Regions from separate parts of the Neobacillus sp. YIM B06451 genome, predicted to be linked through region 2. Evidence: riboswitches for the same ligand, from Rfam matches in the RefSeq annotation. Region 2 holds a riboswitch; each other region holds the start of a gene.
What was found. A riboswitch is a leader RNA that binds a small molecule or an ion and turns the genes downstream of it on or off. The one in region 2 is predicted to bind S-adenosylmethionine.
Positions count from the first base shown of each region.

Region 1: it holds a riboswitch for S-adenosylmethionine, as region 2 does, so the genes downstream of both, RB160_RS22340 (MFS transporter) here and RB160_RS16385 (methionine ABC transporter ATP-binding protein) in region 2, are expected to answer to the same signal.
Region 3: it holds a riboswitch for S-adenosylmethionine, as region 2 does, so the genes downstream of both, RB160_RS00815 (2,3-diketo-5-methylthiopentyl-1-phosphate enolase) here and RB160_RS16385 (methionine ABC transporter ATP-binding protein) in region 2, are expected to answer to the same signal.

Region 1 is NZ_JAVFKJ010000021.1:18,657-24,275, forward strand. Features, by position in the region: gene RB160_RS22335 (M3 family metallopeptidase) at 1-1,515, shown strand, start outside; SAM riboswitch class I at 1,724-1,841, shown strand; gene RB160_RS22340 (MFS transporter) at 2,198-3,616, shown strand; gene RB160_RS22345 (LLM class flavin-dependent oxidoreductase) at 3,613-4,986, shown strand; gene RB160_RS22350 (MarR family winged helix-turn-helix transcriptional regulator) at 5,252-5,619, opposite strand, start outside.
Region 2 is NZ_JAVFKJ010000011.1:4,154-9,772, reverse strand. Features, by position in the region: gene RB160_RS16405 (AAA domain-containing protein) at 1-15, opposite strand, end outside; gene RB160_RS16400 (serine/threonine protein kinase) at 12-842, opposite strand; gene RB160_RS16395 (NERD domain-containing protein kinase family protein) at 842-2,212, opposite strand; gene RB160_RS16390 (acetamidase/formamidase family protein) at 2,446-3,756, shown strand; SAM riboswitch class I at 4,031-4,129, shown strand; SAM riboswitch class I at 4,211-4,310, shown strand; gene RB160_RS16385 (methionine ABC transporter ATP-binding protein) at 4,493-5,527, shown strand; gene RB160_RS16380 (methionine ABC transporter permease) at 5,517-5,619, shown strand, end outside.
Region 3 is NZ_JAVFKJ010000001.1:184,444-190,062, reverse strand. Features, by position in the region: gene RB160_RS00830 (cupin domain-containing protein) at 1-464, opposite strand, end outside; gene RB160_RS00825 (methylthioribulose 1-phosphate dehydratase) at 556-1,185, opposite strand; gene RB160_RS00820 (2-hydroxy-3-keto-5-methylthiopentenyl-1-phosphate phosphatase) at 1,179-1,853, opposite strand; gene RB160_RS00815 (2,3-diketo-5-methylthiopentyl-1-phosphate enolase) at 1,850-3,058, opposite strand; SAM riboswitch class I at 3,175-3,277, opposite strand; gene RB160_RS00810 (pyridoxal phosphate-dependent aminotransferase) at 3,362-4,534, opposite strand; gene RB160_RS00805 (carbon-nitrogen family hydrolase) at 4,668-5,450, shown strand; gene RB160_RS00800 (DUF2087 domain-containing protein) at 5,494-5,619, opposite strand, start outside.

The sequences.
Region 1 (5,619 bases), on a different contig from region 2:
CTCAGTACGGTGGTCGTGAACCAATTTTTGCAGCTGCCGAAAGATACTCTGCAAACCTATAAAGAAGAGGAAAGCGGCCTGCACACGTATGACCGGTTCCTCGAGAAAATTGATAACCTGCGGGAACACTCGCTAAAGCCGGAAATGGAAAATTTGCTGTCTACTCTTGGACGTACCTTGAATGCACCGAATTCAACGTATTTAACGATTACAGCGTCAGACCTGAAGTTCGAGCCGGTGAAGGACAAGGATGGAAAAGAAGTGCCTGTTTCGCTTTTCATGTACATGACCCAGGTCGAAACGTCGCCGGATACAGTGCTGCGCCGGAATGCGTATCAGTCGCTCTCAAATGGTTTGAAGAACTATCAGCACGGCCTTGCACAAACGCTGACGAATGAAATACATAAAAATGTGGCGATTGCAAAACTCCGCCAGTATCCAACTACGATGGATTACCTGCTTCACTATGACTCGCCGGCGGACAACAACTTTTATTCAGGGGATGGCATTCCCCGCGGCTATTTTGAAGATGTGCTCGATACGTTCCAGCAGGAGCTTGCCCCGCATATGCAAAGGTATGCGCGCATAAGGAAACGCCAGCTTGGCCTTGATAAGCTGCTTTTCTCGGATGTTAAAGCACCGCTCGACCCTGATTTTGATCCGCCCATCAGCTATGAAGAGGCAGGGGAAATCATTGTTGAAGCCGTCGGGGTGCTCGGGCCTGAATACCAGGACCTGATGCGGAAGGTGTTCACGGACCGCTGGGTATACAGAGGAGATAATGTCGGACGGAGAATGATCGCCTTCGGAGGCGGCGTCCATGGTGTCCATGGCTATTCATTTTACCCATGGGGAGGCAATCTGTTCGATGTGATTCTCCTCGGCCACGAGCTCGGACACGCCATCCACCTTACGCTAGCCGCGCAAAACCAGAAATTCATCAACAATGGCGGGTCTCTGTTATTTGTTGAGGCGCCGTCCACCTTGGTCGAACATTTAATTGTCCAGTACCTGCGGGAAAACCGAGATGACCCAAGGCTGCACCGCTGGCTGAATATGTACTTGATGATGAGCTACCACCATAATTGCGTTACCCATATTCTAGAAGCCGAATTGTTGAGAAGGCTGTATAAAATGGCAGACCAGGAGATTCCGTTGACGACAAGTGTCATCAGCGACACGAAAGGCGCGATTTTATCGGAGTTCTGGGGGGAAACGGTCGAGATCGATGAAAGCGCGAAACTGACGTGGATGCGCCAGCCGCATTATTATATGGGCCTTTATCCGTTCACCTACTCGATTGGCACATCCGCTTCCACTGTCGTAGCAAACCGGATCAAGGAGGAAGGGGTTTCCGTCGGCGAGCAGTGGACAGAAGTCTTGAAGCGTGGGGGAACATTGGGCGGCTTTGACCTATACAAAATGGCAGGACTCGACATGAGCACAACCGACGTCATCAAACAGGCAATCGCCCATATTGGTACGATTGTGGACGAGCTGGAAAAGAGCTTTTAAGTTTTTAAAAAAAAGAAAAGTGGCTGAACCGAAAAATGCTTCCCTGCCCAGCCAAATTTAGATGCACGTTGAAACATTGATCCAAAAGGGTTTTGTAGGCAAAACATAACAGGGAAAGTTGATCACTATATCTAACAAAAAAGTTTATCACTTGACAGTATTATTTTAGTAAACTATTATGAGAATAATCTTAAAAAAATGAATATTTTCCTTATTAAGAGCAGGGGAGGAATCTGGTCCAACGATCCTGCAGCAACCATCACTCAAATTGTATTTCAGTGATAAGGTGCTAAGTCCAGCAAGCATTTTAGCTTGGAAGATAAGGGAGGGTGTAGACTCTATAGACTCTGTTTATAAAACCTCTTCCTTAGTGGAAGGGGTTTTTTGGTATTTATAAGGACTTGGCGACAGATGGAACGCCTAAAGCCATTGTCCAATTAATTATATCCATATCAGTTTCTTAGAAAAAACCATACATCCACACGCCTTTATATCCAAGTTATGCTATTGGAAAAATAGGGATAATAAGTAGGAGGAATCAAAGATGCATAAATTAAAATGTTAAAAAGTGTAAATCGGCACCCTGACCATTTGACAACCTATTTTTTTTACTATGAGGCTAATAGAGGACCTATCTATAACCAAAAAACCCGAACATTTAGGAGCCTCAGGGTAATTTACCATGAAGTATCCAGCATCAAAGAGCGTGTTGCAAAGCTCAATTATTTTTGAAAGAGGGATGAAAATGAAACAAGCTGAACTGGCATCGTCAACCAACAGCGCACCTGATCAGAAAACAATTAGAAAAGTCGTGATATCGGGTGCGATTGGCAACTTTATCGAATGGTATGATCTAGCAATCTATTCTTATGCAGCAATCGGCATATCCATGGTCTTATTCTCGGAAGCTGGGGAATTCGCTCTCCTTTATTCGTTGCTTGCCTTTGGTTTTACATATCTCCTGCGCCCAATAAGTGGTGTCATCATGGGTGCGATTGGTGACAGGATAGGACGTAAGAAACTCCTTGTATTAACGATTTCCATGATGGCGATAGGGACGCTTTGTATTGGACTGATCCCCTCATACGCTGCCATTGGAATCGGCGCTCCGATTCTTTTGATGGCGTGCCGGGCTGTACAAGGGATATCAGCAGGCGGAGAGTTTGTCGGCGCCGCGGCCTATGTTTATGAGTTTTCTAATAGAAAAAATAAAGTCTTTTTAATGGGTTTGATTCAGTTAGGCACCTGCTTATGCTATCCAGCTGCGGCGTTTGCTGCCTACGGGCTTGGAATATGGTTAGGTGGTGATGCGTTTAACGAATGGGGATGGCGACTATTATTTATTTCAGCTGCGCCGCTCGGGCTTATAGCGTTATTTATACGATCTGGATTAGATGAATCACCAGTGTTCAAAAAACTACAGGAAAATGGAGAAATCTCGGCGTCACCTTTAAAGGATAGTTTGAAATATGACCCTAAACGCTTAATTCTTACATCACTCTATGTCTTAGGGTATAATGCAGCGGCTGTGATGGTGCTTTTATATATGCCAATATACCTTGTCAATGTAAGTGGATTCGCACCAACAGAAGCAAACCTAACAATGGGAATTACCGGGCTTATATTTGGATTGTCGGTGCCTGTCTTTGCCTGGATTGTCGGTCGAAACCCTGATAATATACCAGCATTTCGCATCGCAAGCTGTGCTGTTTTCGCTGTATTCGTTGTTTTTGCCTATTGGTTGTTTACTGTCCCTGGAGGTATGATTTTCGGAATCGTAATACTCGGTTTGATTGTAGGGTTCCATTACGCACTAGCTCCATTTACCGTAGTCGATGTTTTCCCCGCGGCACATCGTTTTACTTCGGGAGCTATCGCTTATAACGTTCCTGTCGCTATAGGAGGTGCACTATTCCCAGTGTTGTTCACTTCATTATCCAAAATGGGGGCTCTAACTCCACCTATCTTTGTAGCGCTTGTCAACGTAGTTGCCTGCATATGCGCGATTGGGTTAGCGCGTATAACGAAGGAGCGCGATTCGACGACATATGTGCCAAGTACTTCATATAATTCACTTTCGAAGGAGATGAGTAAGTTATGACTAAGCCCCTTTCATTTTCTGCATTTTTAATGAACACAGCCAATCACAATTTACATGGATTGTGGCGGGAGGACGATGGTCGCCAGAGGGATTTCAATGATATAGATCTCTGGATTTCACTGGCAAAGCGACTTGACGAAGGTGGCTTTGATGCTATTTTTTTCGCGGATGTGGTTGGATTATATGGTAATCATCGTGGTGGATGGAAATATCATGTTGAAAAAGGATTGCAAATACCGAGCAATGACCCGATGGTGCTATTATCCGCTTTGGCCGTTCACACAAAGAATCTCGGATTAGCTTTTACCGCTTCTCCACTACAAGAACATCCGTTTAACTTTGCACGTCGTGTATCGACGCTTGATCATATCTCAAAAGGCAGGATTGCATGGAACATGACGACAGGATTTTTGGATAATGCCTTTCGAAATTTCGGCTATGATGGTATGGTTGAGCACGATGAACGCTACAAATGGTTGGATGAATATACAGATGTGTTATATAAGCTCTGGGAAGGCTCATGGGATGAAGGAGCACTCTTGAAGGATAAAGAAAGTGGAATCTATGCTGATTCAGATAAAGTACATAAAATAAATCATGTTGGTGAGCGCTATAAGGTAGAGGGACCTCACCTTGTTGCGCCATCACCGCAACGGACGCCGGTACTTTTCCAGGCTGGATCATCACCGACTGGACGCGACTTTGCGGCTCGAAATGCGGAAGGGGTTTTCATCAAAGCGCCGAATCCGGAAATTGCCCGTAAGCAGATTGAAGAAACACGGCGCATAGCAATTCAACATGGAAGAGATGGAAAGGACCTTCAGTTTTATCAAGGTTTATCCTTTGTTATAGGGGAAACTGAAGAAGAAGCGCAGCGTAAAGCAATCGAACTCGAAAATAAGGTGGATTTGGAAATGATGGTTGCACATATGGCAGGTGCTGCAGGGATAGATTTAGGCAATGTCAGCATGGATACACCACTTGATGATGTTGATTCACAGGGAATGAGTACTTTCTTTAATTGGGTGAAGCAAAATACACCAAAACGGACTCCTACAGTAGAAGATTTGGCGAGATACCATGTCCGAACGATTAGAGTGGTGGGGACTCCAGAATCAATTGCTGACAAACTTGAACAGTGGCAGGAGGCGGGAGTCGATGGAATTAATGTGATTAGTGCAACGATTCCAGGTTCGTATGAAGAATTCATTGATTATTTGATGCCTGTCCTCCGCCAACGTGGATTAGCTCGTAATCCAGATGAAGAACAAACTACTTTCAGAAATAAGCTTTTTGGAGAGGATCGTTTAAATAAACGTCACCCAGCCTCACGATATAGAGGTGCTTTTGCTTCTAAAAACTTAGTTTAAGGTACCTATTAGTTTATCTCTGCCACACCTTGGATTTAGTGAAAAATGTTAAAGGGTAGACAGGATGAAGCAATCATCCTGTCTACCCTTTTTATTGGAGTACCTAAAAGTGCTGAAGAGCTTTGGCCATAACATATAGCGGGTGGGATTCCTATCTAAAGATTTGGGGCAGCCTTTTTAGTGAATGTTGGATTAAAATACTTGCAGCCGAATAATGTGAAGGAGCACTTCAATTCATCTTGTAGCTCTGTCAGGGGTTATTCAATTAATCCAAAAAAAGTTTCGCCCTAAGGATATCCAACGCCCGCTCGACTTCCTCCAGGTCTTCGTTCGAAGCATGCTGAATCCGCTCTTGGAAATGTGCTTCAATCGTCGTAAAAGCATCGTTCATCATGGCTTCACCGTCTTTAGAGAGACGGATGAATTGTTTTCTCCTGTCTTCACTATCATGAACCTTTTCAATTAAATTTTTTTCGGTTAATTTTTTCAGCTCTCGGCTCGTGTTCGGCATAGACATGTTCTGGCAGTCATTGATTTCACTTGGGGTAACCGGCTGGCTGACAGCGATATATTCGAGAATGTTATATTGAATTTGGGAAATCGAATCGGGTTTCGCATTTTTTGTTAGTTCAT
Region 2 (5,619 bases):
AATGATGCCGCTCATATGTTAATCACCACTCTTTCAAGCCTTCGTGCGACCTCAATCATTGATTTCGGCCGTTTTTCCGGCGAAAATTGCATGCAATGGGCCATCAGTTCCTTTAGGCCAACCGGGATGGTTGGTGACTCAGGAAAGTCTAGGACGACTCCCCCTTTTTGTAAAATTTCTCCCTTTTCAAACGGGCGTTTCCGATAAACCATTAAGTAGAGCAGGACGCCGAATGAAAAAATATCATAGGCTGGCGTCGGCCTGTGGTGAAGTGTGACCGCTTCCGGAGGTGGAAAGACATCCGTTCCCGCCTTGATCAGCACGCCGACACGCTGGAAGGATAGGCCAAAGTCGATGATTTTGACGTTTCCGGCTTCATTGACAAAAATATTATTGTCCGACAAATCCCGATGGATAATCCCGAGCCGGTGAATCGCACTATACGCCTTGGCGATGTTCGCGGCAATTCTGATTCGTTGTCCGAGGGTAGCCTCATCTGAAAAGATGAGCTCGCTTACGGAGGATCCTTCTGCTTTTTCCATTGCGAAAACGACTTCGAAATCGTCGATGAAAAATTCTCTTATTTTCGCCGTACAATCAAGCTGAAGAAGATTCCGCATAATCCGGATTTCTTCCTGGAACATATTTTCAATGGCGATCTTTTTCTTGGTGTTTTTCATATCGGCTGGGTCGATCAGGAAAATCTGTTTGATAACGACTTCCTCTCCTGTTTGACGGTGTTTTCCGAATGACAGGGACGACTCATAAAACTCGGTTTCTTTTTCGGTGCCGGGAATCGGATCAAAAATGTCGTAGTTGTCGTAGAAGTTTGGATTGAACATTATAGCCCCCAGAGCTCCTCTAAAAATTCCCACCCGAAATCGCGGTCTTTTTGGCTGATGCTGATCAGGCTTTCCACCGCAAAAGCAAATTCCTCCGGGACGCCCGGAACAAGCTTGTCGAGCGTATCATGCTTCAGGTCGATGTCGGATTTATACGGATACTTGCCTGCAAGGAACTCATAGGCGATGATACCAAACGAATAATAGTCGGTATGGAAATCGATATCCGCCTTCCGCTCCTCGACATTCGTTTCCGGTGCTGCGTAGGCATTCTTTTCATCAAAGGGAATTCCCGCACCGACGGTTGGTTCGCCTACAATACGCGAGTAATCGAAATTGATGATTTTCAGTTTTTGGTCATCCGTATAGAGGATGTTGCGCGGGGTCAAATCACGGTGGAAAACCCCCTGCCTGTGGATGGAACGGAGCGCTTTGAACAATTCCTTCAGGAGTGCCATTTTCTCATCAAGCGGCCGTGCTTTTTTTATCAGGGAAAAGAATGAGGTATGGCCGACCCACTGGGTTGTCGAGCATATGTAATCGCCATACGTGAATGGGCTCGCATGGTAATAAAGAACGTATGGGTTGTCCTTTAGATTTGCCCGGACCTTCGTATCCCGTTTTGTGATCGTCAAAAACAGCTCCTGGTCTTCCTTCAGGAGCGCTGGGTTGATTTCATGTACCTTTAGGAAATACTTTTGGTCAAATTCGTCAACGGCTTCGTACACGTGATAATTGGATTGTGCAAAAAGCAAACGCTTCGTTACATAGCCGCCGACATCAATATTGATCGATTGCCCGGTAAACTTCACCTCGCGGATGCCAAACGACTCATACACGATCGTGATGTCATTCGGCGTCAATTCCGGCTGGCCTTCCATCCACACTTTTGAAATTGTATCCATATGGTGGATGACTTCATTCGTCCCGCCCTGGTCTATTTCGTATGCCAATTCGTTTCTCGGGCTTGTAAATAATATAACGGGACGGACCGACACCCGTTTTCCCAAGCGCCTTTGCGCCTTACGATTGACAAACGAATGGAGAGTTCGCGACTGCGATGCGGCCTGAATAATCGGATTATCGATCGTCTTCTGCTCACCTGTAATGGTCCTTGTCACAAGCTTTGTGCTCATATTGCTGATAGGGGTAACAATCGTTCCCCGATACGATTTCATTTCTATGTTAAAAATCCCTTTCGGGCAAATCAGGATAACATCCATTTCCTGGTCCTTTATGTATCCATCCTTCGGCACAAGGGCACCGACAATGATAATATGGTTTTCACGCGGCAGCTTTTTCTTTAGCTCCTGGATGGCCCGCTTCTCATTCTCTTTTGGAACTCCGGCAAAAACAACTTTGGATTCCACTCTCATCCCCCCAAACAACGAACTAGTATTTCTTTGGATGCCACTTTCATTCTCACTAACTAGTATTTCCTATTTCGACAATATCTACCTTTTTTCCTTTATTTTCTTAAAAGTAAGGCCATTTATTAATTTGGCGAATCGAACAGGGCAGTCCGCTAATCCAAAAATTGGTCTTCTGGCGCATTCGTTCTCTATAATGAAGGTGGTTGGATATTTTTTGAGGAGGGGTTGTTATGTTGAAGGAAGCTCGTCAGACCGTCTTTGTAAATGAGTTCACGAATGGCATTTTGGATCCCGGGGAAGATATGTTGGGTCCTTTGAAAAATGGAGGCCATATTGTGGCGAATACGGCACCAGGCTGCTGGGGGCCGATGATCACCCCCTGCTTGAGAGGCGGGCATGAGGTGACAAAGCCCGTCTATGTCGAGGGCGCGGAAGTCGGTGATGCGATTGCGATCCGCATCAAGTCCATCGATGTCACATCGATGGGCACATCATCGGGAAATGACTCGCCAGTCGAGGGAAGATTTATCGGCGATCCGTTTGTCGCAGTGAAATGCCCGGGCTGTGGAACGCTTTATCCCGACACGAAAGTCGTTGGGTCAGGCCCGGAGTCAGTAAGGTGCGCGAATTGCGATACCGATGTTACACCGTTCATTTTTACACATGGCTACACGATTGCGTTCGATTCTGAGCGAAAAGTAGGCATTACGCTTGATAAGGCCGCGGCTGAAGAAGCGGCAGCACAGGGCAGGAGTTTCATGAACACACCTGAAAATTCAGTGCAAAATCCGATTGTCGCATTCGCTCCACATGATATGGTCGGCACCGTTGCCAGACTTCGCCCGTTCCTCGGCCAGCTCGGAACGACCCCGGCGCGACGGATGCCGGATTCACATAATGCGGGTGATTTCGGGCAATTCCTCGTGGAGGCCCCGCATGAATACAGCATCTCCCGCGAACAATTGGAGGACCGGACTGATGGCCACATGGACATTAACAGGGTTCGCGAAGGCGCCGTCCTGATTTGTCCTGTGAAAGTTGAGGGCGGCGGAGTTTACATTGGCGACATGCATGCGATGCAGGGGGATGGTGAAATCGCCGGCCATACCGCCGATGTTGCAGGAATCGTAACGCTCCAGGCCATTGTCATCAAAGGATTGAAGATAGATGGCCCGATTTTGCTGCCAGTTCCGGAAGACCTCCCCTACCTTGCGAAACCGATTACGAAAAAAGAAAAAGAATCCGCCATGTCACTTGCAAGGCAATGGGGAGTTAACAAGCTGGAGGAATCACTGCCAATCTCATTCATCGGGACCGGGGCCAACCTTAATGACGCCACCGCAAATGGGCTTGAACGCGCGGCGAAAGCTCTAGGAATCACTGTCCCTGAAGTGATGAACCGGGCCACCATCACCGGCTCAATCGAAATCGGCCGCCACCCGGGCGTCGTCACCGTTACCTTCCTCGCACCCGTAAAATACTTGGAAAGGCTCAATCTCGCCCATTTAATCAAAGACCACTATCGAAGCATCCTCGAATAAAAGGGGTAAGCTGCCTGGCACCATGGCGAACGTTTTTTTGTCCTTGTTTGTGCCAAGTACCGTGGTTGGACTTATTGTCCCTTTTTGGGGCCTAGAAGCGCGGCTGGACTACTATTGTCCCGGTTGGATGCCCGTTACTTTGGCTGGACTTATAATGTCCCAGCTGGGGGTCCGGCACATTGCAAAAACATTAAATTTTTTTTAAGTGTTTGACATTTTTGTTTTTAAGGGTTACAGTAGGACACAGGAAATTTCGAAAAGCGAATATGTTACCTTCTTATCAAGAGAGGTTGAGGGACTGGCCCTATGACACCTCGGCAGCGGACATATTAGTCTGTGCCAAATCCAGCAAGCGCGGCTTGATAGATAAGAAGAGGCGAACTTGATCAATTCTGTCCTCTTCTTTGTGAAGAGGCTTTTTATTTTCCTAAAAACATCACCCTATACGATTTCATTCTTATCCAGAGAGGTTGAGGGACTGGCCCTATGACGCCTCGGCAGCGGACATGTTTGTCTGTGCCAATTCCAGCAAGCGAAAGCTTGGGAGATAAGAAGAGACCTTGGTTGCTTTTGTCCAAGTGTGCCCTCTTCTGTCTCGCCGGAAGAGGGCTTTTTTATTTTCCAAAACGGGGTGCGTGGAAGACTGGGTGGATAACCCTCGGAGTGCGTTGGCGCAAAGCATTTTTTCCCAAAAGAAAAAAAACAAACATACATTTTGTGACAAGGAGGCAGGCAGATGATTGAGTTTCAGCAGGTGCGGAAGGTTTATGGCGAGGGCAGCGGGAATCAGGTTGCCGCGCTTGACGGGATTGATTTGAAGGTGAATACGGGCGAGATTTTCGGGGTGATCGGCTTCAGCGGTGCGGGAAAGAGTTCTCTGATCCGCTGTGTGAATTTGCTTGAGCGGCCGACTTCAGGCAAGGTGATTGTCGATGGGAATGACCTTACTGCCCTTTCGGCAAAGGAAGTCCGGGAGGTAAAGAGGAATATCGGGATGGTTTTCCAGCATTTCAATCTCCTTAATTCGAAGACGGTGTTCGCGAATGTGGCGATGCCACTTGTTCTCGCGAATACGCCGAGTAATAAAATCAGGAACCGGGTTTACGAGCTGCTTGAGTTTGTCGGGCTTGCCGATAAGGCGGACAGTTACCCGGATCAGCTTTCGGGCGGGCAAAAGCAGCGGATTGGGATTGCGCGCGCTTTGGCGACACAGCCGTCGATCCTGCTGTGCGATGAGGCGACTTCGGCACTTGACCCGCAGACGACAAGCTCGATTCTTCAGCTTTTGAAAAAGATTAACAAGGAGTATAACATCACAATCTTGATGATCACGCACGAGATGTCGGTCATTAGGGAAATCTGCGATCGGGTGGCGGTCATTGAGGCGGGGAAAATCATCGAACAGGGTTCAGTATTCGAAGTGTTCTCGGCACCAAAAACGGAGACTGCGAGGAATTTCGTGAGCTCGGTTATGAATGATCGCATTCCAGATTCGGTCAAGAAGCTAATTGAGCAAAACGCTGGGCTGCAAAAGGTGTACCGAATAAATTTTGTCGGCGAGTCGGCCGGCCAGCCGCTCCTGTCCCAGCTTGCGAAAAAGTTCGACCTTGATGTGAACGTGCTGTTCGGGAATATTACCGAGCTGCAGGGGACGCCGTTCGGCAACCTTATTGTCGAGTTCCAAGGAACCGAGAAGGAAATCATCCGTGCCCTCAACTTTATTCATCAGCAGAATGTCAACATAAAGGAAGTGAAAGCACATGCTAGTTAATTCGGACCAAATCATAGAGGCACTCATCGAAACGTTGCAGATGGTGGGATTTTCGCTTGTTTTCTCGGCTTTACTTGGCATCCCGCTTGGAA
Region 3 (5,619 bases), on a different contig from region 2:
ACTACCTTTTTGTCGTCCTGGAGTGTAAAATAGTGGCGGACATTCTCCGGGACTGAAATTAGGTCGCCCGGGTCAAGGTTGACTTCAAAGAATTCACCATTTTTCCCCTGAATCACAAAGACCCCGTGCCCGCTTACAATAAACCGGACTTCATCATCAGTATGATGGTGTTCCCTCTTAAAATTTTCAAGGAGTGCATCCAGATTCGGTGTCGACTCGGACAGCGAAATTACATCCTGCGCCTTATAGCCCCTTCTTGCGGAAATTTCCTTGATTTCATTCTCGAATGCCTTTAGAATCTCCTCCTTGTCCCCTTCGGAAAGAGCATAGTTCTCCTTCAGGTTTTCAGGCAGCTTGCCGACATTCCAGTTCTCATAAATGACCTCCTGCGATTCAAGGAAGGCCGCGACTTCCTCCTCCCTCCGTAACTCTTCACCGCTCGTTTGAAATTTGATCCATGCCATTTCTATTCCTCATTTCCTTATCTTTTGGCCAGGTTTTCCACCTGGCTGATTTCCGCTCCAATCAGCCAGAAGGCTTCCGTTTCAATAATTTTTACACTACCCTGAACAATTGGATTGGTTTGTGTTCGAGAAGGCGGAGCTGATATTTGAATAAAAATTCGGATGCCTCCAATAGCTTCTTCGCCTCGAATGCACTTCTTCCCCATACGGTGATTCCATGATTGCGAATTAGCACCGCTCCCGTGTCGCCATGGACGTGCTGCGCAAATTCCTTGGCCAAAGTCGGGATATGGGCATAATTCCGGATAATCGGGATTTTCAAAACCGCATCCTCATCCCATTTATCAAACGCCTTGATAATCTCCTGCCCTTGGAACGACACTTCCCCGCGGTCCCCGTAAATTTCGGATATGACATTGTTGTCGATGGTATGGACATGAAGGCTGCAGCCCGCTTTCGTCCTTCTGTATATTTCAACGTGGAGGAGCGTTTCGGCTGAAGGCTTCAAATGGGTTTCTCCCACCGGCCTGCCATACTCATCTACCAGCAAAAAGTCTTCATCCGTCCTCTTCCGTTTGTCCTTCCCGCTAGCTGTGACAAGGAATTGCAGCGGCCTGTCGCTTACCTTTATCGCAAGGTTGCCGCTTGTTCCCATAAACCAATCACGTCCGGAAAGTTCATCCTTCACATCTGCAAGCTCATTCCACTTTACATTCAGCATGCCTGCTCCTTCACCCCTGTCCTTTTTATAATTGTTTCGATGCAATCAAGGAAGTTTTCAAATGGTGAATGGGGAAGACCCCATTCTTCACACTTTTCCAAAAGCAAGTCCCGGGCCAGGACGAAATCGGCCTGTTTTGCCGCTTCAAGGTCGGTGACTGAATCGCCTATAACAATTTTAAAATAATCATCCCCGTGTCCAAGCCTCCTGATGACACTTGGCTTACAGCAGCCGCAGTCATTTTCGCAGCTTTCATCACAGCTGTTGGGCCAAAGGATGCGAATTGTTTCGCCACCAAAGTCCGCACCGTTGCAGAAAATGCCGTCAAACGGACCGTATTCGGAAAGGACTGGATGAACAAAGAAATCGATCCCGCCGCTTACGATATATAAAGGGATGCCTTCTTTCCTTGTAAAAGAGACAAACTCTCCGAAACCCTCCCTGATTCTTGCCTGTTCAACCGCAAATTCGGCAATCTGGTTTTTCTGTTCCGATGGGAGCAGTGAAAATAGTTCCCCAACCCCTTTCCTAATGGAGATTTCTCCTGAAAGAATCCGATCCTTAATCCGTTCCCATCCAGGCGGAGCAAATGTCTTCATGATTGCTATGATGTTATCCTTTTCGGTAACCGTCCCGTCAAAGTCACAGTAAATCACAGGTTTTTTCATCTCAAGGCCTCCTCTTGCGGTGCACCCCATAATTCCAACGCTTCTTGAAGTTCAGGGTGGTATGCGGCCGAACTGGACAAGCTGTGGCCAGCTAGAACTGCTTCAATCGCCTGCCGGAATGCCTTCCCTCCAGCCGCCGCGCCTCGTGGATGTCCATGGACTCCACCGCCCGCATTGATGACCGAATCAATTCCGAAATCGGAAATGAGCAAAGGTACAAGGCCAGGGTGGATTCCTGCCGACGGTACCGGGAACGCCTTTTTGTACGGCTCGTCCTTCGTCAGTTCCTTTGCAATCCCGAGCGCTCTTTCCCTTTCAAGCGCCACCGAACCGTACGGTGATGGGAATAATGAGAGGTCCGCTCCGGCATACCTTAGCAATTTTCCTAAAAGGAGCGAGTGGGAGACCCCATATACAGACGATGATGCGATTGCCCCGCTGAATGCCGGATGCGCCATGATCGGCAGGCCTATATTATCGTCCTCCCTTAGTTCCTGCAGCACGTCTAGGCCGTAGGAAAAAACATTGACCAATAGGGCATCCGCACCTGCTTCCGCAAACCTTTTTGCCTTTCCCCTCAGTTCCGAAGTCCTCCCCGTCAGGTTCACAGCGTAAAGTGTCCTATGCCCCGTTTCGGAAAACACTTCATCCAAGATTCGGCGCCCGGCCTGAATCCTTTTACCTGATGGAGTCAGGGGGTTCTCAAAAAGAATTTCGTCATCCTTGACGATGTCAATTCCCCCCAATGCCTGCTCCTTTAATTGGCTTGAAAGGAAATCAAGCTCCTTCCCAATGACTCCTTTAAAGATGCTCATCAAAAGGGGGCGGCGATGGACGTTAAGCTTTTCCCTTAGACCCTCAATCCCAAGGCGGGGGCCTGGGAAATAGCTTTTCAGCTCCTCACTGAATTCAAGGTCAAGCAGCCGGATTTTCCCATCAAGGGACAATTTCCCAAAGACGGTAGTTATAATGGCGGGAAGGTCGGCGGAAAAGTTGGCTGCGGGATAAGCAATCGAGATTTTCGCAATATTTTCGCTGATTTGTTCAGCAGATACTACTCTTCCTTTGTGTTTCTTTAGCTGCTCCTTTTCAAGGGCGGGCAGGCTGGTCCAAGAACCGACCGTCAGGCCCAAGGCTATTTCCTCCGCTTTTTTCTCGGGATTCTTTTCATCCCGGACATGATATGTCGCTACCAATTCACTCATGATGTCCTTCCTTTCCAGGGCAGTGTTCCATGTTCCATCCAACACAGAGTTGATTTTGTTTTTTGGCATTAAAAAAACCCCTTCCAAAGAAGAGGTTAGCACGGCAAACTAATCTCTTCTCATCTATCAGCTTTCGCTGCAAGAATTAGCACCGTGCTTAAAAATAAGTCGGTTGCCGGGCTTCATAGGGCTAGTCCCTCCGCCTGCTCTTGATAAGAAATGATTTTTATATATTTACTATTTTCATAATGTTAAGATTTAATTTGGATTATCGCAGGAAATAAATTCATTGTCAAACATTTTTTAAAAAATATCCAAAGCCTTTATCCGCCGAACCGCTTCCGACAGCCTCTCTTCCGATGCGAGGAGGCCAACACGGACATAACCCTCGCCAAATCGGCCAAAGCCAATGCCCGGGGCAACCATGATATGCGCTTTTTCCAACAGAAAGTCGGCAAATTCCATCGAACTGAATCCTTCCGGAACCTTCAGCCAGGCAAAAAACGAACCAGCGGGTGCATTGACATCCCAGCCAATTTCTCTTAATCCGCCAATTAACGCACTTCTCCTGCTTTCATACAAGCGGACAAGTTCCCCAACACAATCCTGTGGGCCATTAAGCGCCTCCGCGGCCGCTTCCTGGACAGCCCCGAACAGGGAAACATACAAATGGTCCTGTATCAGTTCAATTGCTGAGATAACACTTTTGTTGCCAACAGCAAAACCGACCCTCCACCCTGCCATGTTATATGTTTTTGAGAGAGTATAAATTTCAATGCCAATCTCTTTCGCTCCTTCTGATTGAAGGAAGCTGACGGGCCTTTCCCCCTCAAATCCTATTGCCCCGTAGGCAAAATCATGGACAACGCAAATGCCATGCTTATTTGACAGCGACACGGTTTCATCAAAGAACTCCTTTGTCGCAACCGCGCCGGTAGGATTGTTCGGATAGTTGAGAATCATGAGTTTCGTATTGTACAAAACTTCAGTTGGAATCGTACCGTAATCGGGAAGGAAGCCGTTTTCCTCAAGGAGCGGCATCATCTCAAGCTTCGCCTGTGCAAGGGCTGCGCCCGATAAATAATCCGGATAGCCCGGGTCAGGAACAAGCATTGTGTCTCCCGGGTTAAGCAAGCATTGCGGAATTTCCACAAGGCCGGCTTTCCCTCCAAAGAGGATGGCCACCTCCGTATCCGGGTCCAAATCAACATTGTATTCCCGTTTATAAAAATTGGCCGCTGCCTCTTTTAAGTATTTGTATCCCTGAAAAGGAGAATATTTGTGGTTAACCGGATTTTCGGCAGCCAGCTGGAGCCGCTTCACAATGTGAGGCGGTGTAGGCTGGTCCGGGTTTCCCTGCCCGAGGTTGATCACATCATGTCCCTGCGCAATCGCCTCGCCCACCTTTTTGACAAGCCCAGCAAAAAACTGCCCCGGAAGGCTGTTCAATAATTCGGACTTCGGGTATTCCTTCACAATAGACCACCTGCTTTAAAATTTTTAAATGGATTAATATATTCATGGAAATCTAGTCACAAATGATATAACGTAATAGGTATCTTGTAAAGAGGTTTTTTACTTTTCTGAATTGGGGGAATTTAACTTGAAGATGAAAATTGCCATCGCGCAAATGGATATTGCATATGGAAATCCCGAAGAGAACTATGCCATTGCGGACAGATTGATTGGCGAGGCTGTTAAAGAGAATCCCGATTTTGTTGTCCTTCCCGAACTATGGACGACGGGATACGACCTAGAAAGGCTTGATGAAATTGCCGACGGCCAGGCTGCTGAATCCATAGCCTTTCTCGTTAAAAAAGCGTCGGAGAACAAGATCAACCTGATCGGTGGATCGGTTGCGAACCGCACCGGGGCCGGCGTGGAAAATACGATGCTCGTCGTTTCAAAAGAAGGCAGCCTTGTCCATACGTACAGCAAGCTCCATCTGTTTCAATTGATGAACGAACAACACTACTTTATACCGGGAACAGGAACCGCCAATTTTGAACTTGACGGCCGGACGCTTGCCGGCTTTGTCTGCTACGACATCCGCTTTCCCGAATGGCTCAGGAAGCATGCGTCAAAAGGGGCGGAAGCTATCTTCGTGGTAGCGGAATGGCCAAAACCAAGGGTTGCCCATTGGCGCTCGCTCCTGATTGCAAGGGCAATTGAAAACCAGTGCTATGTCATCGCCTGCAACCGGGCAGGTAGCGATCCGAAAAATGTATTCGCCGGCCATTCAATGATCATTGACCCGTGGGGCGAAATACTTGCTGAAGCAGGAGAAGGAGAGGAAATCCTTACTGCTGAAATCGATTTTGAAAAGGTGAAGGAAGTGCGTGGGATTATTCCCGTCTTTGAAGACAGAAGGCCGGAACATTATAGAGACTAGTATAACAAAGGAGGCTCGATAGACGAGGCCTCCTTTTTGTGTTTTATGGCTTAGCCCACATTTCTTCCGGATTCAGCTCATATATTGCATTTTCCCTGTACATGTAATGGTTGATGATAAATTCCCTGCGAATGGTCGCATAATCCTCGTGAAACTTTTTAATATACTC